DNA from 3 places in the Shewanella sp. TB7-MNA-CIBAN-0143 genome. Region 1 is predicted to be linked to each of the others. Evidence: predicted binding sites of a transcription regulator. Region 1 holds the regulator's gene; each other region holds the start of a gene.
What was found. Region 1 encodes sigma-54, which starts transcription at its own class of promoters, with help from an activator protein. Its sites were predicted from a motif close to GTTGGCACGNNNNTNGNNT; they were not measured.

Region 1 (7,350 bases):
ACAAGCACTGCAAATCATGGATGAAAAGAGCATCAACGGACTGATTGTCGTTAATGAAAAACATCAACCGATCGGAGCATTAAACATGCTCGATATGGTTAAAGCTGGAGTCATTTAATCATGTCAGAATCAACCTCGTTTCACCAAGGATTTTACGGCCCTGTCAGCAATGATATTTGGCAACGAGCTCAAAAAATCAAACTGTTAATCTGTGATGTCGATGGAGTATTTTCAGATGGACGTATTTACCTCAGTAATGCAGGTGAAGAACTCAAAGCGTTCCACACTCGTGACGGTTATGGTGTGCGTTCTTTGCTTACCAGTGGTATCCATGTTGCCGTGATAACAGGACGTAAATCCAAGATTGTTGAAAACCGCATGACGGCATTAGGTGTAACACATATTTATCAAGGTATTGATAATAAATTTGAGCCTTTTGAGCAATTATTGTCGCTCTATAATGTGACTGCTGATGAAGTGGCTTACATTGGCGATGACATGGTAGACCTACCTGTAATGAAAGCCGTAGGACTAGCCGTTTGTGTCGGTGATGGTCATCCGTTTGTCAAACAACAGTGCCATATGACAACCACCCTCAATGGTGGCCACGGCGCACTGCGTGAACTCACCGATTTATTACTATTAAGCCAAGATAAATTTGCCAGTGCTCATGGTATGAGTATATGAGTAGAGTCACGCTAGGTATTATTGCTTTTTTTGGGCTTGCTTTTATATTGTACTGGCAAGCACAAGTAAAACGCAGTGAAATGGACGCGGTACAAATACGCGGTATTGAGCGCCCAGATTTTGTTGCAGATAACCTACGCACTACAGAATTCAACCAACTAGGTTTCGTCGAAAGTCGAGTCAGCGCCGAACACATGGAGCATTACGCCTCAAGTGACATCACTCACTTTACCAAACCTATCTACCTCATTTACCCTGAAAACGGTAAAGCACAATGGCAATTAAGTGCAGACCGTGGGCAATTGAATAAAAATACCAGCAAAGTCACATTAGAAAATAATGTTATTATTGATGCCATTGATATAGAAGAACCCCTGCAGTCACTGAGTACCCAAGCTATTACGGTGGATTTAACCACTATGATAGGATCCTCACAAGAGATGGTGTACATCAAAGGTAAAGGGTTTATTATTCAAGGTTTAGGCCTACATGCTGACTTGAATTCGCAAAAATTATCGCTACTAAGCCAGGTAGAAGGAACATATGAGCCACATTAATCGTCTCCACACTCGCGCCAATGTTATGTTATTAAGTAGCATACTTTGTATATTGAGTTTGCCTGCTATAGCGAAACAAGGGGATCTGAAACAAGAATTGAAAATCGCTTCAGTCAGTCAGTCTGCCGACATTAAGAATAATCAAATTGTTTTTAATGGTCCGGTAACGATTGTCCAAGGCACGATTAATATCAATGCAGATCAGTTACGGGCGTTTACCCCTGAAAACACCACCAGCAAGAGATTAATTGCTACTGGCACCCCGGCTACATTTTCGCAAGAATTAGATGACGGTAAAATTGGTACCGCAAGTGCTAACGAAATTAGCTATGACCTTGCCACCACTACACTCACATTGACTGGCAACGCCAAACTTGATCAATCAGGTAGCCAGGTTACCGGTAATAAAATCAAGTACAACATCAGTGCTCAAGAGCTGATTGCCGAAAGTACTGGTACAGGGCAAGATCGGGTAATCACCATCATTCAACCAGAGAATTTCCAAGACGAGTCGGCGCCAAAGCAAAAACTCCCTGAAATTCCTGTTAACAAGCAGATCAAACCATGACCCAAATTACCTTAACCGCTGAAAATCTAGCTAAAAGCTATAAAGCTCGTCAAGTTGTTAAAGATGTGAGTTTAACGGTTAAAACAGGCCAAATTGTCGGTCTTTTAGGCCCCAATGGTGCAGGCAAAACCACCACCTTTTATATGGTTGTCGGCTTAGTAAAAAGCGATAAAGGCCGAATATTGATTGACGATGACGACCTTACTGCCGATCCAATGCATTTGCGCGCCCGCAAAGGTATAGGTTACTTACCACAAGAAGCCAGTATTTTCCGCAAGCTCACCGTTTACGACAACATAATGGCCGTACTGCAAACTCGCAAAGAGCTCAGCACAGACCAACGTATTGAACAGCTTGAGCATCTACTCGAAGAGTTCCACATTACTCACATACGCGACAGCCAAGGTATGTCGTTATCGGGTGGCGAACGTCGTCGAGTTGAAATTGCGCGCGCTTTAGCTGCTAATCCAAAATTTATTTTGCTTGATGAGCCCTTTGCTGGTGTTGATCCTATTTCGGTCATCGACATTAAAAAAATCATCCAACAACTTAAAAATCGCGGTTTAGGGGTATTAATTACCGACCATAACGTACGTGAAACGCTAGACGTTTGTGAGCGAGCCTATATCGTCAGCCAGGGTAATTTAATTGCCGAAGGCACACCTGATGAGATATTAAGTAATCAACAAGTTCGAGCTGTGTACTTAGGTGAACAATTCAAGCTATAGTTACTTTACTGGCCTTTTAGTCTAGCTAACTCATTTCATTGAACGATACCTAAACAACGTTAAATGTCATTGATGTTTATGGCAATCGATTACAGTTCGAGATTGTCATTTTTATGGAAAATCATCTAGGGATAAGCGGTAAATGAAAGCGTCACTCCAACTTAAAATGGGTCAACACTTAACCATGACCCCACAATTGCAGCAAGCCATTCGCTTACTGCAATTATCGTCATTGGAGCTACAGCAGGAAATCCAACAAGCATTAGATTCAAATCCATTGCTTGAAATAGAAGATGAGTTTTCTGAAGCAAAAAACTCCTTAAAAGAAAACCGCGACCAAGCGGATACCGACTTTAGTGACAACAGTATTGTTAATGTCGAAAAAGACACTTCCACCGTCGACATAGCAGAATCCATGACCAAAGAAACCATGGATGATTTAGCCATGGATACCACATGGGATGAAGTATACACAGCCTCACCTATGTCAGGTTCGGGCAGTGCAAGCATGCGCGATGACGACATGCCCTTTCAAGGTGAAACTACTGAAGGTTTGTACGAACACTTAGAATGGCAAAAAAATCTCACTCCATTTTCAGACACCGATCTCGCCATTGCCACCGCCATTATTGATGCCATTGATGAACGCGGTTATTTAACCCAAAGTACCGAAGATATTCTCGAAGCCATGGGTGATGAAAATGTGGAACTCGATGAGGTTGAAGCGGTATTAAAACGCGTTCAACACTTTGACCCTGTGGGTGTTGCTGCACGTGATTTAAGTGAATGCCTATTTATCCAATTAGCGCAATACTCTAACGACACACCCCATATCGATAATGCCCGTTTGTTAATTAAAGGCTATTTAGAGTTAATTGCTGGCCGTGATTTCAGATTATTGATGCGTAAAACAAAACTAAAAGAAAATGAGTTACGTGACGCAATCACTTTAATCCAGACACTCAATCCTCGTCCGGGCTTATTAATTACCCCCATGGATGATGAATACGTGATTCCCGATGTCACAGTATTAAAGAAAAATGGCCGTTGGGTAGTAGAGTTAAACCCAGACAACATGCCTAAAATTGGTGTTAATCAGCAATATGCAGCCATGGCTAGAGGCAGTAAAAACCCGTCGGATAGTCAATTTATTCGAGGCCATCTGCAAGAGGCTAAATGGTTTATTAAAAGTATTGAAAGCCGTAATGATACTTTACTTAAAGTGGCAAATTGCATTGTGCAATTTCAGCAAGGCTTTTTTGAATATGGCGAAGAAGCCATGAAGCCTATGGTGCTCAATGATATCGCTGAAGCTGTAGAAATGCATGAATCGACCATTTCACGAGTCACCACACAAAAATATATGCACACCCCTCGAGGCTTATTTGAACTAAAATACTTCTTCTCTAGCCATGTCAGTACTGACGATGGCGGGGAATGCTCATCAACGGCCATTCGTGCTTTTATCAAAAAGCTGGTTGCCGCAGAAAACCAGAAAAAACCACTGAGTGACAGTAAAATGGCTCAGCTTCTGGCAGAACAGGGCATAAACGTTGCTCGTCGTACGATAGCAAAATACCGTGAAGCAATGATGATCCCGCCCTCAAACCAACGTAAGAGTTTATAACCTACTAGGCAATGGAGGATTTTTTATGCAAATAAGTCTGACTGGACGTCATGTCGAAATAACAGAATCTTTACGTGAATACATCCACAGTAAATTTTCAAAGCTTGAACGACACTTCGATCAGATCCATAATGTACACGTTGTGCTCAATGTAGAAAAATTACAACAAAAAGCAGAAGCCAAAATCAACATTAATGGCGCAGAAATTTTTGCAATGTCAGAAAGTACTGATATGTATGCTGCAATAGACGCCCTGATCGATAAACTCGACCGTCAGGTAATTAAACACAAAGAGAAGAATACAAAACACTAACGATGGAACTTTGTACCATTCTGCAGCCGGAATGCACTACCTGTGCCACACCGGGCAGTAAGAAAAAAGTACTGGAACTCATCAGCAATTTAGTCGCTGCCCAGTACCCAACCCTGTCTTCGCAAGAGGTTTTTGAAAGCCTGTTAGCGAGAGAGAAAATGGGTAGCACAGGTATAGGAAATGGCATTGCGATACCTCATGGTAGATTAACGACCATCGATCACCCTATCGCGATATTTATTAAATGTGAAGAAGCCATTGCCTTTGATGCAATCGATAAGCAACCCGTGGATCTTTTATTTGCTTTGTTAGTACCTGCAGACCAGTGCCAACAACATTTAGGCACGTTATCGAGCATGGCCCAAAAGTTAAGCGATAAGCAAATATTGAAACAGCTTCGTAAAACTCACGACGCAACAGAACTTTATCAGGTTATTACTGCATGAAACTAGTTATAGTATCGGGACGTTCAGGCTCAGGGAAATCCGTTGCCCTGAGAGTATTAGAAGACCTAGGATATTATTGTGTTGATAATTTGCCTTTACCACTCATTGGCACATTATTAGCCCAGCTTAAAGGCAGTAATGATTTGGTTGCGATTAGCGTTGATGTTCGTAACATTGCAGAACAAGGTAAAGCGCTTCAAGACCAATTGGCACTACTTCAAAATGACACTGAAATTATCAGTTTCTTTTTAAATTCCAATGACAAAGTATTGCTTAAACGTTACAGCGAAACACGTCGATTACACCCGTTATCTAAAAATCATATTTCACTGCAAGAAGCGATAAAACTAGAAGGCCGTTTACTTGAGCCTATCGCAAAAATTGTTGATCACTATATCGACACTTCTGCGCTAAATATCTACGAATTAAGCGACCAAGTTAGGCAAATATTATTAGGCAGTGTTGATAAAGAGTTAGTGATTAACTTTGAATCTTTTGGCTTTAAACACGGCATGCCGACAGAAGCAGATTTTATGTTTGATGTACGCTTTTTACCCAACCCACATTGGGAAATAGAACTGCGTCCATTTACGGGTTTAGACGAGCCCGTACAAGAATTTTTAGGTCGTCAGCCATTAGTTAATAAATTTATTTGGCAAATTGAAAACCTATTTGAAACTTGGATGCCGCATTTAGAACGTAACAATCGCAGTTACCTTACCATCGCGATTGGTTGTACTGGTGGTCAGCACCGTTCGGTATATATTGCAGATCAATTAGCAAAACGATTTCGACAAGGCAGTAAACACACGGTTAATGCTCGCCACAGAGAATTAAATATCAGTGATACTAATAACTAAGTGAGCATAGGATCGCGTCAATGATCAAACTTGAACGCCAAGTGACCATTTCAAATAAATTGGGGTTACACGCCCGTGCCGCCACAAAACTCGCGATGTTAGCGGCGGATTTTGATGCTAACATCACCTTAACTCAAGGCGAAAAAAACGCCAGCGCAGCTAGCGTACTTGGGCTATTAATGCTTGAAAGTGGTATCGGTAAAATGATTACGGTGACAGCTCAAGGCCCAGATGCTGAAGTTGCATTAAACGCAGTGTGTGATCTCATTAATGCTAAATTTGATGAATCTTGTTAATTTTTTAATCGCATTGAATTTATAAATAGCCTGTAATGTGTGAATAGCTGCAAGTTACTCATGCTTTAAGCCACCGTCATCCTTATTTTATGCGGCCTCTAAATGACTAGGCCATACTAACCAAACTGTCACGACATTGATGATCACCAGTAGACATCAGTCCCTCAAAAATATTAGCCCTTAGGATTATCTCACGCAGTTGATACCAATCTCATTAGTATCAGTTCATTCTGCGGGAGTTGGCGTTTAACATGATAAAGACATTACCGCTTCTAGCAACGGATCCAGTGCAACTCTGTTTCCGTGACGTGGTTCGTCTATAGTATGTAAGCAGCATTGGCTGCTGCAGAATTTCACCGCAGAAGTCATTTAAGTATTCTATTTCTGCATTTCATTGTCTTACGTAAAGACAGCTATTTCTGCATTTATACGCCTTGAACTGTACAACCTGAGAAACCCAGAATAATGACATACTGAATAATATAAGTATGACGAATAGGAAGTAGATATATGGGTAAAGAGTACCTAGACAATGAGATAACAGAACAACGTCTCAATCAACTCGTTCAAGCACTAGACAGTGGTCTGTTTGTCCATGCCCGTAACATGCTACATACCATGTCACCTAACGATGTCGCCCTTATTCTCGAATCATCACCGCCCAAAAATCGTCAGGTGTTATGGCAACTCATTGACCAACAATATGCTGGGGAAATTCTTGACGAATTAGGTGAAGAACTTAAAGATTCACTTATTAGCAGCATGACACCAGAGAAGCTTGCCCAGGCCACAATAGGCATGGATACAGATGACATGGCCTATATTCTTCGCAGTTTACCCGATGATGTTTACAAGAAAGTGCTCAAATCAATGCGAAGCCAAGACCGGGATAGAGTAGAGCAAGCATTGCGTTACCCAGATGATACTGCCGGCAGTATCATGAATACTGATACCGTCACCCTAAGACCCGATGTCAATATCGAAGTGGTATTACGCTATTTACGTCAACGGGGAAATTTACCTGATACGACTGATACTTTATATGTTGTGGATCGCCATGATCATGTTTTAGGCGGAGTAAGATTAGCTGATTTACTCACATGCGATCCAAGCGTAACGGTCCGCAGTATTATGGACACAGAATTAGAAAGTATTCCTGTAGAGATGTCCGATAAAGATGTGGCGCAAAAATTTGAACGGATGGATTGGATATCTGCCCCAGTCGTCGACAGCCAAGCAAAATTGCTTGGTCGAATTACTATCGATGA
Region 2 (7,350 bases), on a different contig from region 1:
TTGCTCGATTGCTTGCATTAAGACGAGAAATCCACTCTTCGTCGGTAAATTCAGCTTCTCGTTCATAAGTCGAGCCAAACGAATCTGGCGAGTCTTGTAATGCTAATAAACGTAACCTTCTATAGATTTCCCAATCACTCATCAGCAACACTCTGATTTGAACATTAGCCATATTTACAATTTTACACCTCACGTTTTAGTCTTTCTCGACGCCAGATAACTGACGAAACGACCCACTTAACACTCCTCAGTTTCAGCATTAAATTCTAGACTAAACTCATATTTTACAACAGATTAAACCTTAATGGTTCGTTTGTTGAAATTATCAATTTATTAAGCAATTATTGACAATAGCGGCATTTGCAGACCTATAATAAATAACCTGAGATTATTTTTGATATCTCCAGCATTGAGGCCTTACCAGTAAACTCAAACCTAACTTTGCCTATCGCTGAAAAGTATATTTCTAGTTCGGAATCGAGATCGAATGTCCCCGATGTTTCAATTGAGTAAGCGACAATATTTTTGTAAGGCAAAGATGTAAAATCTTTTTTACTTCCTGTAATGCCTTGAACATTAACAGCGATAATTCTTTTACTGGTAAAAATGACACCATCACGCATGGATTTATATGAATCAATGACTCGTTCATCATCGACAAGTAAATCGCGGGCTTTGTCTGCAAAATCAGAATTCTGCTTCAGTTTGAAAAAACCTTTATTATTAAAATCTATCATCTAACATCCTTTTTACATCTGACATCCAAAGGGATTGAATTAATACAAATTTTACGACATAAACAGCTCAGTAAATTTCGTGGTTATCGTATTCTAGTGAATAGCCTTAGCTTAATGTAATAACAATAACATTACAAAATGCAGCTGAAGCAAGCATTTATCCCAGTTTGTATTAGCTGATAAATAGCGATAAAGCCTGTGATTGGCATTTCATCAATAATGTCATTTTAGAACACAGCAAGAAGTCAATATGACACCTTTGAGTCATATTGACAATAAAGAGCATGTCTTTATGACACCAATAAAATTCATCAAATATACATTACCTTCATATAATCAATAAGATAAACAGTTGGCATGCACTCTGCAATAACGAAGTTAACTTTTGAAATATCTCTATCAACTTTAACTTCTAATTTATTACAGGTGTACATATGACAATTCACATTAAAAATAACATCGATTGGGTTGGACAACGTGACTGGGAAATATTGGACTTCCATGGTACTGAATATAAAACCACCAAAGGCACCAGTTATAATAGTTACCTTATTCGTGAACAGAAAAATGTTTTAATCGATACTGTTGACCATCGTTTCAGCCTGCAATTTATCCAAAACCTTGAGATGGAAATTGATCTCGATAAGATTGATTACATCGTCATTAACCATGCGGAAGAAGATCACTCAGGTGCCTTAGCGGCTTTAATGGCTAAAATTCCCAATACCCCGATTTACTGTACCGAAAATGCTATCGACTCTATTACTGGCTTACATCACCATACAGAGTGGAATTTTAATATTGTTAAAACCGGCGATACCTTAGACATTGGTAACGGTAAGCAGCTGGTGTTCATTGAAACTCCTATGTTGCATTGGCCTGACAGCATGATGACCTATTTAACGGAAGATGCTGTGTTGTTTAGCAATGATGCGTTCGGTCAGCATTACTGCGATGAGCATTTGTTTAATGACGAAGTAGACCAAATTGAATTGATGGATCAATGTTTACGCTATTATTCCAATATTTTAACCCCGTTTAGCTCGCTGGTTACCGCCAAAATTAACGAGGTGCTAAGCTTTAACCTGCCCGTTGACATGATTGCTACCGCCCATGGCGTAGTGTGGCGCGACAACCCAGCACAGATTATTCATCAATATCTGCAATGGGCAGATAACTATCAGGAAGACAGAATCACCATTTTTTATGATTCGATGTCTAATAACACCCGCATGATGGCCGATGCCATTGCTCAAGGCATCCACGACGTTGACCCTGTTGTGTCGGTTAAAGTGTTTAACGTGGCCCGTCATGATAAAAATGACATATTAGCCAACGTGTTCCGCTCCAAAGGTATTTTGGTAGGCTCATCAACCATGAACAATGTCATGATGCCGAAAGTCGCGGGAATGCTAGAAGAGATCACAGGCCTGCGCTTTAAAGATAAAAAAGCCGGAGCATTTGGAAGTTATGGCTGGAACGGCGGCGCCGTTGACCGTATTCACACCCGTCTTACAGATGCCGGATTTGAAACCATTGTCGGCTTAAAAGCAAAATGGCGACCAGATGGTAAAGCGATGCGCGAATGCCGTGAGCACGGTCGCCAGATAGCTAAAAGCTGGGCATGGCATGATTTAAGTAATGTAAAATCCATTTCACCGGCATCGCTAGCTAAGAGCGCTCAAGCCACTGTAACCACTAAGCCAACTCAAGCAACTCAAGCAACCAAACCGACATGTACAACAGCGACGGCAATGAGTGATTCACAAAATATGCTCTGCACTGTGTGTAATTGGGTATATGAGCCAGTATTGGGTGAGCCTAATCAAGATGTAACACCAGGTACACCGTGGAGCGAAGTGCCAGACTTTTTCCTTTGCCCAGATTGCGGCCTTGGCAAAGATGTTTTTGTCCCTATCGCTGAGAGGAAAGCATCATGAGCGCACCCATCATTATCATCGGTAGCGGCTTTGGCTCATACCAACTAATCAAAACCATTAGACGCACAGATAAGCATTTACCGATAACCGTGTTCACCCTTGATGAAGGCCACGATTATAATAAACCGGACTTGAGCCATGTATTTAGTAACAAGCAAAACAGTGCGGACTTAATCCGCCTTACTGCACAAGAGTTTGCCTCCGAGAATAATATTACTCTGCATGCTTTTACCAAGGTTGATTGCATTGATAGTGAACAGCAAGCGGTGTTTGTTGAAGGTGTTGCTTACCCTTATACAAAACTGGTGCTAGCAACAGGAGCAAAAACCTTTGTGCCATCAATGCTTGGTAACGCAACAGACAGTGTGGTCACCTTAAACAGTCTTAGTGAGTTTAATAATGCGCAGCTGCAACTACAAAATGCACAACGTGTTTTGGTTATTGGAGCGGGTATTATCGGCACTGAAATAGCCATGGATCTTAATCGCAGCGGTAAAAACGTCGTGGTGGTTGATCCAAGTCACGGCGTGATGGCAACCATGCTGCCAGATTTAGTCGCCAGTGTTTTACAAAAGAAGATGGTCGATAACGGTGTTGTATTTGAGTTTGGCCGTACCATTAGTTCGCTAAACAAAATTGAATCAGGTATTTGTGCCACACTCAGTTGTGGTAATACCCATATTGTCGATTGTGTTATTTCAGCTGCGGGATTAAAGGCTAATGTTGGCTTAGCACGAAAGTCAGGATTCAAAGTCAATAATGGCTTAGTGGTTAATCTGCAACTGCAAACCTCAGCGAACAATGTTTATGCCTTAGGAGATTGCGCCGAAATCAATGGTAAGGTGATGTCCTACTTGCAGCCCATTATGTTAAGCGCCAATGCGTTAGCGAAAACCTTATTAGGCCAACCGACAGATTTGAAACTACCGGCTATGTTAGTCAAAGTTAAAACACCGCAAATGCCCATTCAATTAGGCGGGAATACCGTAATTGACGTTGCATCGTGGCAGGTTGATATTGATGCTCTGGGTTGCTCAGTAAAAGCGTACAATGAGCAAAAACAGATAATCGGTTTTGTGGTAACAGAAGGCCACATGAACAATACCTTCCCGCTACTCAGAGCCTTACCAGCAAGTCTTTAGTATTTTATCGAGTAGGCTTTACTCATAAAGCCTACTCATCAATCAACTTAACCTGAATTTGGGATAAGGGATGAACTTATGCTATTTAAAATCAGCATGTTAACCCTCCTCACTTTCAAGCTTGTCATTGGTTATGCGAACAAGGCGAATTGACGCGTCAATAGCTAGCCTATTGTAAGTCGATTCAACGCAGTTAGCAGGGCAAAGGGCTGTTTGAAAGGCGTTTATTATCCCGAGTTCAGGTTATTTAGGAGAACATTATGTCTCATCAACGTATCCCAGCAAACTGGACAATTCAACGCTCTACGCCATTTTTCACCACTAAAAATGTGCCTGATGCGCTACTGACTCACCACAATACCGCCGAAGGTGTATTCGGCCAGTTATGTGTAATGGAAGGTGTGGTCACGTATTTTGGTTTTGCAGACAGCGAAGCAACTGAACCAGAAGTAAAAGTGGTGATCAAAGCAGGCCAATTTGCCACTAGCCCACCAGAGTACTGGCATCGTATTGAATTAAGCCCTGATGCCCAGTTCAATCTTAATTTCTGGTCTGAAAAAGATAAAACCGGCCAAGCGATGTTTAATAAGAAATAATTAATTGAAGCTGTGGCAGATAAAAAAATCAATATTGAGAGACATATCAAGCTACTGATATAGTCGTTTAATCAGCGGGTTAATTAACGATAAGATCATAATGTATTATGCTCTTATCGTTTTAACTTGCACAAAACACACATTAAATCGTTAAAGGTTATTTTACTCGAATTGAAAAATGACTGTGAATCGATTTTAACATTGATGTGCCTGTCAGCCGCACCAATCAATTAATCTTGAGCGAGCCCATGCGGTCTTTATGACCTTTAACACAACTTTAATCAGTTAATAGCCGTCATAAACGATGAGCGTTAACTTTCGCCTAATCTAAATTGCGCTAACAAAGGATAATGGTCTGAGCTTTTAGTCATAATGACCCGAGATGACTCTAAAGTTAGTCCTCGATAATAAAGGTGATCAATTGGATAGCCCATCACGGTTGTGCGTTTGTCATCCGCGGGGATCACCGCTTTTAGCCCTAATTTCTTTGTCATCAAGGCTAACATTGATAATCTGGCTTGACGCCAAGTATTTAAATCCCCGCCGAAAATTATCGGTCCTTTATGAGCACTTAACGCTGGTAGTAGCTGCTGTAACTGCGCAGCATAACTGTCTAGATCATACTCAAAGTTAATACTGTGCAAGTTAGCCACCAGCAAAGTTTCACCATTCGATAAGGGGAAATAACTTAACAAACTCGACTTGGGAAACTGTATTAGGGGTTCAGCCGTCAAATAACCGCAACTTTCACTCGCAGCAACTTGAGACAAGCTCATCACCCCTAGTGGTATATGGTCTTGGCTAAATGCTTGCACCATCGCCAATTGTTGGTGATGTTGTTGGCGCCACAACTGAAACTCGTCAGATAACTTCACCTCTTGCAGCAACAATAATTGATGTTGTTTAGCTAACTGACTGAGCAGCGTTTGCCAGCCAGCATTTTGCTGTTTATAAACATTCCAGCTCGCGACCGCCAGTTGGCCATCAGTATCCAATTTAGCGATAGGTGTGGCTTTTACACATTGTGCAGCAAACGACTCTTGCTCATTATTAATCACTTGAGGCTCTGTGGCTAAATGCACAAATTTTGGCACAACCACAACTGTCATCATCAACAATATGACGATAACCAGACTTCCCCATCGAGCAAGCCCAAGCAGTTTACGCTTAGGCTGTAAGGTCGATGTTGGCTTTGAGCGAAAAATACCGATGGATGAATACCTCTATTCGTTTTGGGAGGGCTATCTGAAAATGACTTAAAGTGACTTAAAGTGATGCTAGCGTTTGGTTCGCTTTAAACTGAATAGCACCAGAGTCTTTATAATAAAACAAACTGTTTGATATACCCAGCCGTACAGACGGATGACTGTAGACCATACCGATTGAAAACCTGATATGATAAGTGCATGTTTTTCTACATGATTGATACACTGGCTAGCTATGGTTGAGCTTTATAAAATATTAACGATAATCAGCGTATTAGCTTATTGGCTGCTCATTGCTGGTATCACCACGCGTATTGTCTATAAACGGCGATCTATTGGTGTTTCCTTAGCTTGGATGATGCTTATTTTTGTTGTCCCCATCTTAGGTATTTTCCTTTATTTCCTCGTTGGCGAGATGAACCTTGGTAAAACCCGCGCAGTGAGAGCTAAAGAGATGTACGGCCCCTATCGGGAATGGTTTCGTCGACTGTTTGCCATTCAGCAATATCGTCCTCACAACTTAAGTGATTACGCGATTCCCATAAGCCATTTATGTGAAAAACGTCTGGGCATTCCTACGTTAGCCAATAATCAACTAACACTTAAATCATCCGCCGAAACGATTTTAACAACCCTGATTGAAGACATACAACAAGCGCAAACCTCGATTCATTTAGAGTTCTATATTTGGCATCCTGGTGGGCTTGCTGACCAAGTTGCCCAAGCACTTATTCAAGCTGCTCAACGCGATGTGGCAGTGAGAATATTATTAGATGCTGCAGGAAGTCGAACCTTTTTTAACAGTAAGTGGCCAAAAAAAATGCGTGAAGCTGGCATAAATTTGGTATCCGCACTGTCTGTTTCTCTTGTACGTATGATCTTCCGCCGTTTAGATCTTCGCCTTCATCGTAAAATAGTCGTGATAGACAACCAAATCGGTTATACCGGCTCAATGAATCTAGTCGATCCTAAATATTTTAAGCAAAGCGCTGGTGTTGGTGAGTGGGTTGATGTCATGGTGAGAATTACCGGCTCCAGTGTGCCAGTGCTTAACTGCATTCTCGCCTGGGATTGGGAAACCGAAACAGACCAGAGAATGTTACCCGAACCGCCACAATGCCATCCGCACGACGAGGAACCATCTGACATGGTTCAAGTTATTCCATCAGGACCCGGTATGCCTGAGGATATGATCCAACAAGTTTTATTGCTCAGTATTTATCAAGCAAAACACAGCATCACCATCACTAGCCCTTATTTTGTCCCCAGTGAAAACCTACTGTTTGCATTAACAGCAGCTGCATTAAGGGGTGTGGAGGTCAATTTAATCATACCCGATAAAAACGACTCAATGATGGTGGAATGGGCCAGCAGATCTTTCTTTGGCGAGTTACTGAATGCAGGTGTCAATATTCATCGTTTTCGTGGCGGTTTACTGCACACAAAGTCAGTGGTCATTGACCTGCACCATAGCCTAATCGGCACAGTTAATCTTGATATGCGCAGCCTATGGCTTAACTTTGAAGTGACTCTTTCTGTTGAAAATTTAGAATTCACTCAATCGCTTAGTGAAGTCCAACATCAATATATGGCTAATTCAATAAAAATGGATGCGCGCCAGTGGCGTAAAAGACCGTTAGTTAAACGATTAGTCGAGCAGTTTTTTTACTTATTTAGCCCACTACTTTAACGATAAAGTAAAAATCAATGCGACTTTGCTAGGTCGCTAA
Region 3 (7,350 bases), on a different contig from region 1:
GCAAAGTGGGCTCATACTGTTCTTTATACGCTAATGTTACTCATTATGAGTTCAGGAATTATGATTTCGACAGCCGATGGTCGAGATATTTGGATTTTTGACTGGTTTGCCGTGCCATTTCCTAATGCTTTTATTGATGATCAAGCTGATATAGCGGGGTTAATACATCAATACCTTGCCTATAGCTTAATTGGCTTGGTTGTGTTGCATGCAGCTGGTGCGATTAAGCATCATTTTATTGATAAAGATAACACCCTTAAAAGAATGCTGATGCCAAATCGTATTAGCAAATAATCGAATTGTTTAACCGTTGAATTGTTTAACCGTTGAATATATTAACCGTTATGTTTGATGAATATATCAATACCTCTTTATATATCTACTTGTTATTAACTTAAAGGAATAAAAAACCATGAAAAAACACCTTATAGCAGCACTTATCAGTGCAACGTTTATGTTACCTGTTGCTGTTAATGCTGCCGACTATGTTATCGACACTCAAGGTGCGCATGCATCAATTCAATTTAGTGTAAGCCATTTGGGTTATAGCTTTGTGGTTGGGCGCTTTAATGAGTTTTCTGGCGACTTCAGTTTCGATGCTGACAAAGTCGCAGATGGCAAAGTGAATGTTAAAATTAATACTAACAGTGTTGATTCTAATCATGCCGAGCGTGACAAGCATTTACGCAGCGAAGACTTTTTAAATACCAGTAAATTCCCTGAAGCCTCTTTTTCATCAACCTCGATTGTTGATAAAGGCAATAACCAGTTTGTGATTAATGGTGACTTTACCTTAAATGGTGTGACAAAGCCGTTAACCATTGATGCCGTTGCTATTGGTGAAGGTAAAGATCCATGGGGTGGATATCGTGCTGGTTTTAGCGGCACAACCACTTTTGCGATGAAAGATTTTGGGGTCAAAATGGATTTAGGTCCAGCTTCTGCTAACGTTGAATTAGCATTGGTAGTGGAAGGCGTTAAACAATAATCTATCGGATTTAGTCATTGATAACCAAAAACAAAGCCGCTAAGTTAAGCGGCTTTGTTGTTTAATATAGTTATCTATTATATTACTAGGTTATTCATCTTCAGCAGGTGGAACATAGCCTTCAATTTCAACGTCTTTACCTTCAAATAAAAAGTGAGTCATTTGCTCTTCAAGAAATTTGCGGTCATCAACATTCATCATATTGAGCTTTTTCTCATTAATGAGCATGGTTTGTTTCTTTTGCCATAAGCCCCAAGCTTCTTTACTGATATTGTCAAAAATACGCTTACCTAATTCGCCTGGGTAAAGCTGAAAATCTAAGCCGTCAGCTGATTTGTTTAGGTGTTGACAGTGAACTGTGCGAGCCATGATGATTCCTTACTAACTTTAATTACACTAAAAACTAATATGTCGCGAAAAGTACGGCTAAATTAGCCAAAATACGTTCTGTGGCGGCTGCCAACCCGACTTTCGCAGGTTGCTCTATGTTATACCAGAGAGCCGAGGTTTGTTCCATGATGCCTGTTGCTTGATCGACAGATAGTTCAACTAATACTGGTTGAATATCAAGATGGAAATGACTGAATGTATGCCTAAACCCTGCAAGCCCTTGTTCTGACTCTGTCAAATTATGCAGCGTTAAATAATCTTCTAATTCTGCTTGCTGTTCAAATTGCGGAAAACACCATAACCCCCCCCAAATACCTGCTGGTGGGCGTTGGATAAGCTGAACTTTTACAGAATCTCCGCTGTTGTCGACTAATACCAGCATAAAAGCTGATTTTTCTGGCGTCACTTTCTTAGGTTTTTTACCGGGATATAGACTTTGATGACCCGTCTGTTGAGCCACACAATCAATTGCTACAGGGCAGGCTGCACAATTAGGTTTACTGCGAGTGCAAACACTTGAACCAATATCCATCATTGCCTGGTTAAACTTTTCAACGTTTTTGGCAGGTGTGAACGTATCGGTTAATTGCCACAATTGTTGTTCAACATTTTTTTGTCCTGGCCAACCTTCAATAGCACCATGTCTGGCTAATACGCGCTTTACATTACCGTCTAAAATAGGGTGGTGTTGCCCGAGCGACAACGATAACACAGCACCCGCAGTTGATTTACCGATTCCAGATAACGCGAGCACATCATCAAACTGAGTAGGAAACTCGCCATTAAAAGCATCACGAATATGTTGGGCTGCTTTATGTAAATTGCGTGCTCTGGCGTAATAACCTAGGCCAGTCCACAAATGCAGCACCTCATCTTGATGAGCATTAGCAAGATCTACCACGCTGGGGAAACGCGCCATAAATTTTTCATAATAGGGAATAACCGTCGCGACTTGGGTTTGCTGGAGCATGATCTCCGACACCCAAACACGGTAAGGCGTTTTATTGATCTGCCAAGGCAGTGATTTACGACCATGTAGGTCATACCAAGCGATGATACGCTCAGAAAATGGAGTCAGATTTTTCATGGGCGCAGTGTAGCCATAGCCATTTTATTACACAAGTGGCACTGCTATTTTAAATCACACGTTTGCACTAAATTAGCGTAAACATGTGCAATGAGTTTAGGTATAATGCCCAACTGATTTTAAAATTGATCTATCACAGATAGCAAATGCGTAATGTGTTGATAAAGAGTGGCAGCCTAACGGTTAGACATTTAGTAACACAGCACAACAAAGTACGCAGACAATGAGGCAAAGATGAGCGACGTTACCACAGCTGAATTTAACGAAGACGGTAAGTATATTCGTAAAATCAGAAGTTTTGTTTTACGCGAAGGCCGTTTAACCAAAGGCCAATCTCAAGCAATTGAAGCACATTGGCCAGCAATGGGACTTGATTATACTCCACAAGCATTGGAGTTAACTCAAGTGTTTGGTCGCGATGCAGATACCGTGTTAGAAATCGGTTTTGGTATGGGGGCATCATTAGTCCAAATGGCAAAAGCTGCCCCAGAGCAAAACTTTATTGGCATAGAAGTTCATAAACCTGGTATTGGTACGTGTCTTTCTGATGCCGGTGCAGCTGAAGTGACTAACTTACGTGTATATCATCATGATGCAATGGAAGTGCTAGAGCACAGCATTGTTGATGGTTCACTTGAGCGCGTACAATTGTTTTTCCCTGACCCATGGCATAAAAAACGTCATCATAAGCGCCGGATTGTACAAGCTGAATTTGTACAACTTATCCGCCGTAAGCTTAAAATCGGTGGTGTATTTCATATGGCAACCGATTGGGAAAATTACAGCGAGCATATGTTAGAAATAATGAATGCAGCAGAAGGTTATAAAAATCAATCAACAACTGGTACAGTTGTCGAACGTCCAGAGCATCGTCCGCTTACCAAGTTTGAAGCAAGAGGCCACAGACTCGGTCACGGCGTATGGGATATCATGTTTGAGCGTACTGCTTAATCACAACTATACTTTCAGCAATCGGAGAATACACCATGGCGCAAAATCGTAGTCGTCGTTTACGTAAAAAATTACGAGTTGATGAGTTTCAAGAATTAGGCTTTGAAATCAACTGGACTTTTGATGAGTCGGTATCTGAAGAAGATATTGATAACTTAGTTGATCAGTTTCTTGTTGAGGTCATTGAACCTCGTCAATTAGGTTTCCACGGTGGTGGACACAAGCAATGGGAAGGTATTATTGCTACCCAAGCTATCGGTAAATGTACTGATGAAGATACCGCAGCAGTGAATGCATTCTGGAAAGACAAGCCAGTTTCTAACCTCGAAGTGAGTGATTTGTACGATATCTGGTGGGGTTAAGCTAAATTGCCTGAGCAATTATTACTTCAACAAGCCGTCGATAAAGTAAGATCGCTATTGGGTAAAGGCAAGGTTGCAGGATATATTCCTGCGCTTGCCTGCGTTGACCCTAACAAAATAGGGATTGCCGTTACTACCCTTGATGGCCAAACAATTGGTGCCGGTGATTACCTTGAGCCTTTTTCAATTCAAAGTATTTCTAAAGTCTTTAGCCTTACTCAGGCACTTAATTTATATACTGAAGATGAAATTTGGAGTCGTGTGGGTAAAGAACCCTCAGGGCATTCATTTAACTCGCTGGTACAGGTCGAATTAGAACGCGGTAAACCTCGCAACCCTTTTATTAATGCCGGTGCGCTAGTTATTGCTGACTTGTTGCAAGCCCGTTTAGGGGCGCCTAAGCATCGTATGCTTGAGGTTGTGCGTCAATTGAGCCAGAACCCGACGTTAGCCTACGATAAAGTTGTGGCGGATTCTGAGTTCCAGTTCAGTGCACGTAATGCATCTATTGCCTATTTAATGAAGTCATTTGGTAATTTTGAAGGCGACGTCAATACCGTACTTAAAAGTTATTTTCATTATTGTGCATTAAGAATGAATTGCGCTGACTTGTCCCGTGCGATGTTCTATTTGGCTAATCGCGGTAAGACACTCGATGGTGACAGCTTAGTTTCGCCGGTGCAAACTCGGCAACTCAATGCATTACTGGCGACATCTGGATTATACGATGGCGCAGGAGAGTTTGCTTATCGAGTAGGTATGCCCGGTAAAAGTGGCGTGGGGGGCGGCATTATTGCGGTTATTCCTGGTGATATGTCTATTTGTGTGTGGTCACCTGAGCTAGACAATAATGGTAACTCGCTTGCGGGCACAGCCATGTTAGAACATTTAAGCCAACAGTTAGGCCGTTCAATTTTTTAGTTTATACAAGGGCTAATCTTTCGCGGTTAACGTTGTTCGACCTTAACGTACTCACTCTTTGTATATCAAATCTGAATCTATAATATTGACTCAAAACGTTTAAAAGTCATTTTACTGCCCACTTGGGCAGTTTTAGTGGCTTCTTTTCGCCTAGGTTATTGCTTACTTATCTAGAACAGCCACACGTCGTATACGCTTACTTGTCTAGCAAAATACAAACTGCAGTAAAATTCATCCTGAAGCTCAGCTGGCCCTAGATAGATTAATTATTATTGAGATTGGTAAAATAGACTATTTATTGGTTTATTTTACGAATACACTTCCGCTATTGTATATTCATTAGCTTATATATTGTCTTATTTTATCATTAATCTATTAAAAGTCATGTAGTTATAACTATTGGCATAGCTTGTGCTTTATAAAGCTCATATACGAGCTAATTATTGATATATGTATAGCAAAAGGATTTTTATCATGACCAAACAGAAGTTGATTTGTAGTGTAGCGTTAACCAGCATGTTATTCACAGTAGGGGCGCTAACTCCCGCCATGGCAAAAATGTCCATTAATGATGAAAAGTGCAATGTGACATTAAACTATGACGTTACTGTTGAACCAAAAAAATTGCAGATTAGTGATAATGGATCCGAGAAATATCGCGTTGAACTCGATCAACTATATGTAGACGGTAAAAAAGTCACCTTAACCGCTAAACAACAAACGTTACTCACTCAATATTCTGATGAGCTATCTCGTCAAGTACCTGAGGTAATTGATTTGGTTGGTGATGTTGTCGTAATGGCATCTCAAGCAGTCAATATGGCATTAACCCCAATATTTGGCGACGCCACTGGTAGCCAAATTGATAAGCTAATGACAGGGATTCAAACACGCATTGACACCATGGCGTATCAGCAAGGCGATAAGTTTTATTTAGGTTCAACAGACTCTTCAATTGAACATGCATTTAATGAAGAGTTTGAACAAGAGATAGAACAAATGGTCACCAACTCAATGGGATCATTAATGATGACATTAGGTAGCCAGATCATGTCTTCTGAAGGCGGTTCATTTGAAGAAAAAATGAATACCTTTTCACAAAAAATGGACAATGTCGGTAAAGACATCGAGCAACAACTTGAGTCGCAATCACAAGGCCTTGAACAACGAGCCGATAAAATTTGTGATAATTTCGAAGGATTATTAGTGTTAGAAAGCCAAGTGCGTAAATCCATACCAGAACTTGCACCTTATACATTGGCCAAGCTAGGCGAGCTAAAAGAGTAAATTTATTTTGTTCAACCTGTCTTCCCGGACACCTGACCTTCCCCTGTGCTCTTTTTGAAGACACAGGGGCTTTTTTTTGGGGCCAATTCTAGCTGGTTTACCGCTATAGCTCGTGTTGCTTTGTTCTGATAAAAAAATTGTCAATTATAAATATAGAGCCATAGAGGCTTTTTTTGTTATACTCGTGAGAATTATTACAAAATTACACTCTACTTTAGATGTGGTTATATTTCAGAATCTTCATTTGTTAGTGTTGATTAAAGATATTAGTTTGTTTTGATGCTCATTTGGCAGCAACAATCATAATATCTGAGTGTCGATATTGATGCTAAGCAAGGTTTAGTTACCAGCAATGGCTAACAGATATCTGAAATTTTTATTAATGTCGTAACCAGCTTAAGGCGACTTTCATGTTAGAACTGTTAGAACCTATCGCAATTTTTACTCATGTTGCACGTGCAGGAAGTTTTAGTGCTGCAGCCAGACGTCTTGGCATTTCTAAATCTAAAGTAAGTACTCAAGTTGCAGATCTTGAACATAAACTTGGTGTGCAACTTATTCAGCGTACAACCCGCAGTTTAAGCCTTACTGAAGCCGGTAATTTATTGTATCTACAAGGCGAAGAACTTCTTCGTGATGCAGAGCAGGCCGTTTCAAGTGTTCACAACTTAAATGATGCAACTCGTGGTGTATTAAAAGTTGGGATATCACAATCATTTGGCACCATGCACATTATTCCAGCTTTACCAGCATTTATGGCAAGGCATCCAGAGCTTGAACTACAAGTGAGCTTACTTGATCATAAAGTCGATGTTGTCAGTGAAGGCTTAGACCTATTGTTAACCATGTCTGAGCAATTGCCGCTGGGTATGGTGGCAAGACCGTTAATGAAATGTCAGTTCTTGTTAGTCGCATCACCGGGTTATATTGCCCAACATGGTAACATTAGCCGCCCAGAGCAATTGGTTGAACACAATTGTTTGGTGTATCAAGGCGAGTGGCATGAGCACAGCATGTGGCAATTTAAAAAGGGTGACGATTATTGCGAAATAGGTGTATCAGGCAATTTTCGTGTCGATAATGCGCCAGCATTGAAATCGGCCGCAGTAAGTGGTTTAGGCATTGTCTATTTAGCCAGTTACTTAATGGAAGATGAAATCGCTCAAGGAACATTGATTCCTTTGTTACCTGATTGGCAGTTGACTCACAATCTTCCATTACAAGCTGTGTATCCTCGTCGTAAACATCTAGCTCCAAAAGTCAGTGCGTTCATTGATTTTATTAAAACGCACATCAGCAGCCCACCTTATTGGGATGCTAAGTTCGATCATTTGTATAAACTTCGTAAGTAAAAGTGGAAACAT

Region 2: norV (anaerobic nitric oxide reductase flavorubredoxin) is a predicted target of sigma-54. The motif match lies at 1,089-1,107, and genes of this name have one in related genera.
Region 3: AAEY97_RS11165 (YggN family protein) is a predicted target of sigma-54. The motif match lies at 5,098-5,116, and genes of this name have one in related genera.

The regions. Positions count from the first base shown of each region.
Region 1 covers NZ_JBEOPL010000038.1:1,795-9,144, reverse strand. The annotation lists gene AAEY97_RS20725 (KpsF/GutQ family sugar-phosphate isomerase) at 1-118, shown strand, start outside; gene kdsC (3-deoxy-manno-octulosonate-8-phosphatase KdsC) at 121-687, shown strand; gene lptC (LPS export ABC transporter periplasmic protein LptC) at 684-1,244, shown strand; gene lptA (lipopolysaccharide transport periplasmic protein LptA) at 1,231-1,812, shown strand; gene lptB (LPS export ABC transporter ATP-binding protein) at 1,809-2,540, shown strand; gene AAEY97_RS20700 (RNA polymerase factor sigma-54) at 2,683-4,167, shown strand; gene hpf (ribosome hibernation promoting factor) at 4,193-4,480, shown strand; gene ptsN (PTS IIA-like nitrogen regulatory protein PtsN) at 4,483-4,926, shown strand; gene rapZ (RNase adapter RapZ) at 4,923-5,786, shown strand; gene AAEY97_RS20680 (HPr family phosphocarrier protein) at 5,807-6,082, shown strand; gene mgtE (magnesium transporter) at 6,593-7,350, shown strand, end outside.
Region 2 covers NZ_JBEOPL010000036.1:5,669-13,018, forward strand. The annotation lists gene AAEY97_RS20495 (GNAT family N-acetyltransferase) at 1-172, opposite strand, end outside; gene AAEY97_RS20500 (PH domain-containing protein) at 369-737, opposite strand; gene norV (anaerobic nitric oxide reductase flavorubredoxin) at 1,172-2,677, shown strand; gene norW (NADH:flavorubredoxin reductase NorW) at 2,674-3,819, shown strand; gene AAEY97_RS20515 (TehB family protein) at 4,080-4,415, shown strand; gene AAEY97_RS20520 (endonuclease/exonuclease/phosphatase family protein) at 4,727-5,533, opposite strand; gene cls (cardiolipin synthase) at 5,856-7,310, shown strand.
Region 3 covers NZ_JBEOPL010000012.1:22,417-29,766, reverse strand. The annotation lists gene AAEY97_RS11200 (cytochrome b) at 1-294, shown strand, start outside; gene AAEY97_RS11195 (YceI family protein) at 413-988, shown strand; gene AAEY97_RS11190 (oxidative damage protection protein) at 1,079-1,357, opposite strand; gene mutY (A/G-specific adenine glycosylase) at 1,392-2,465, opposite strand; gene trmB (tRNA (guanosine(46)-N7)-methyltransferase TrmB) at 2,700-3,416, shown strand; gene AAEY97_RS11175 (YggL family protein) at 3,452-3,778, shown strand; gene glsB (glutaminase B) at 3,785-4,699, shown strand; gene AAEY97_RS11165 (YggN family protein) at 5,174-5,986, shown strand; gene AAEY97_RS11160 (LysR family transcriptional regulator) at 6,397-7,338, shown strand.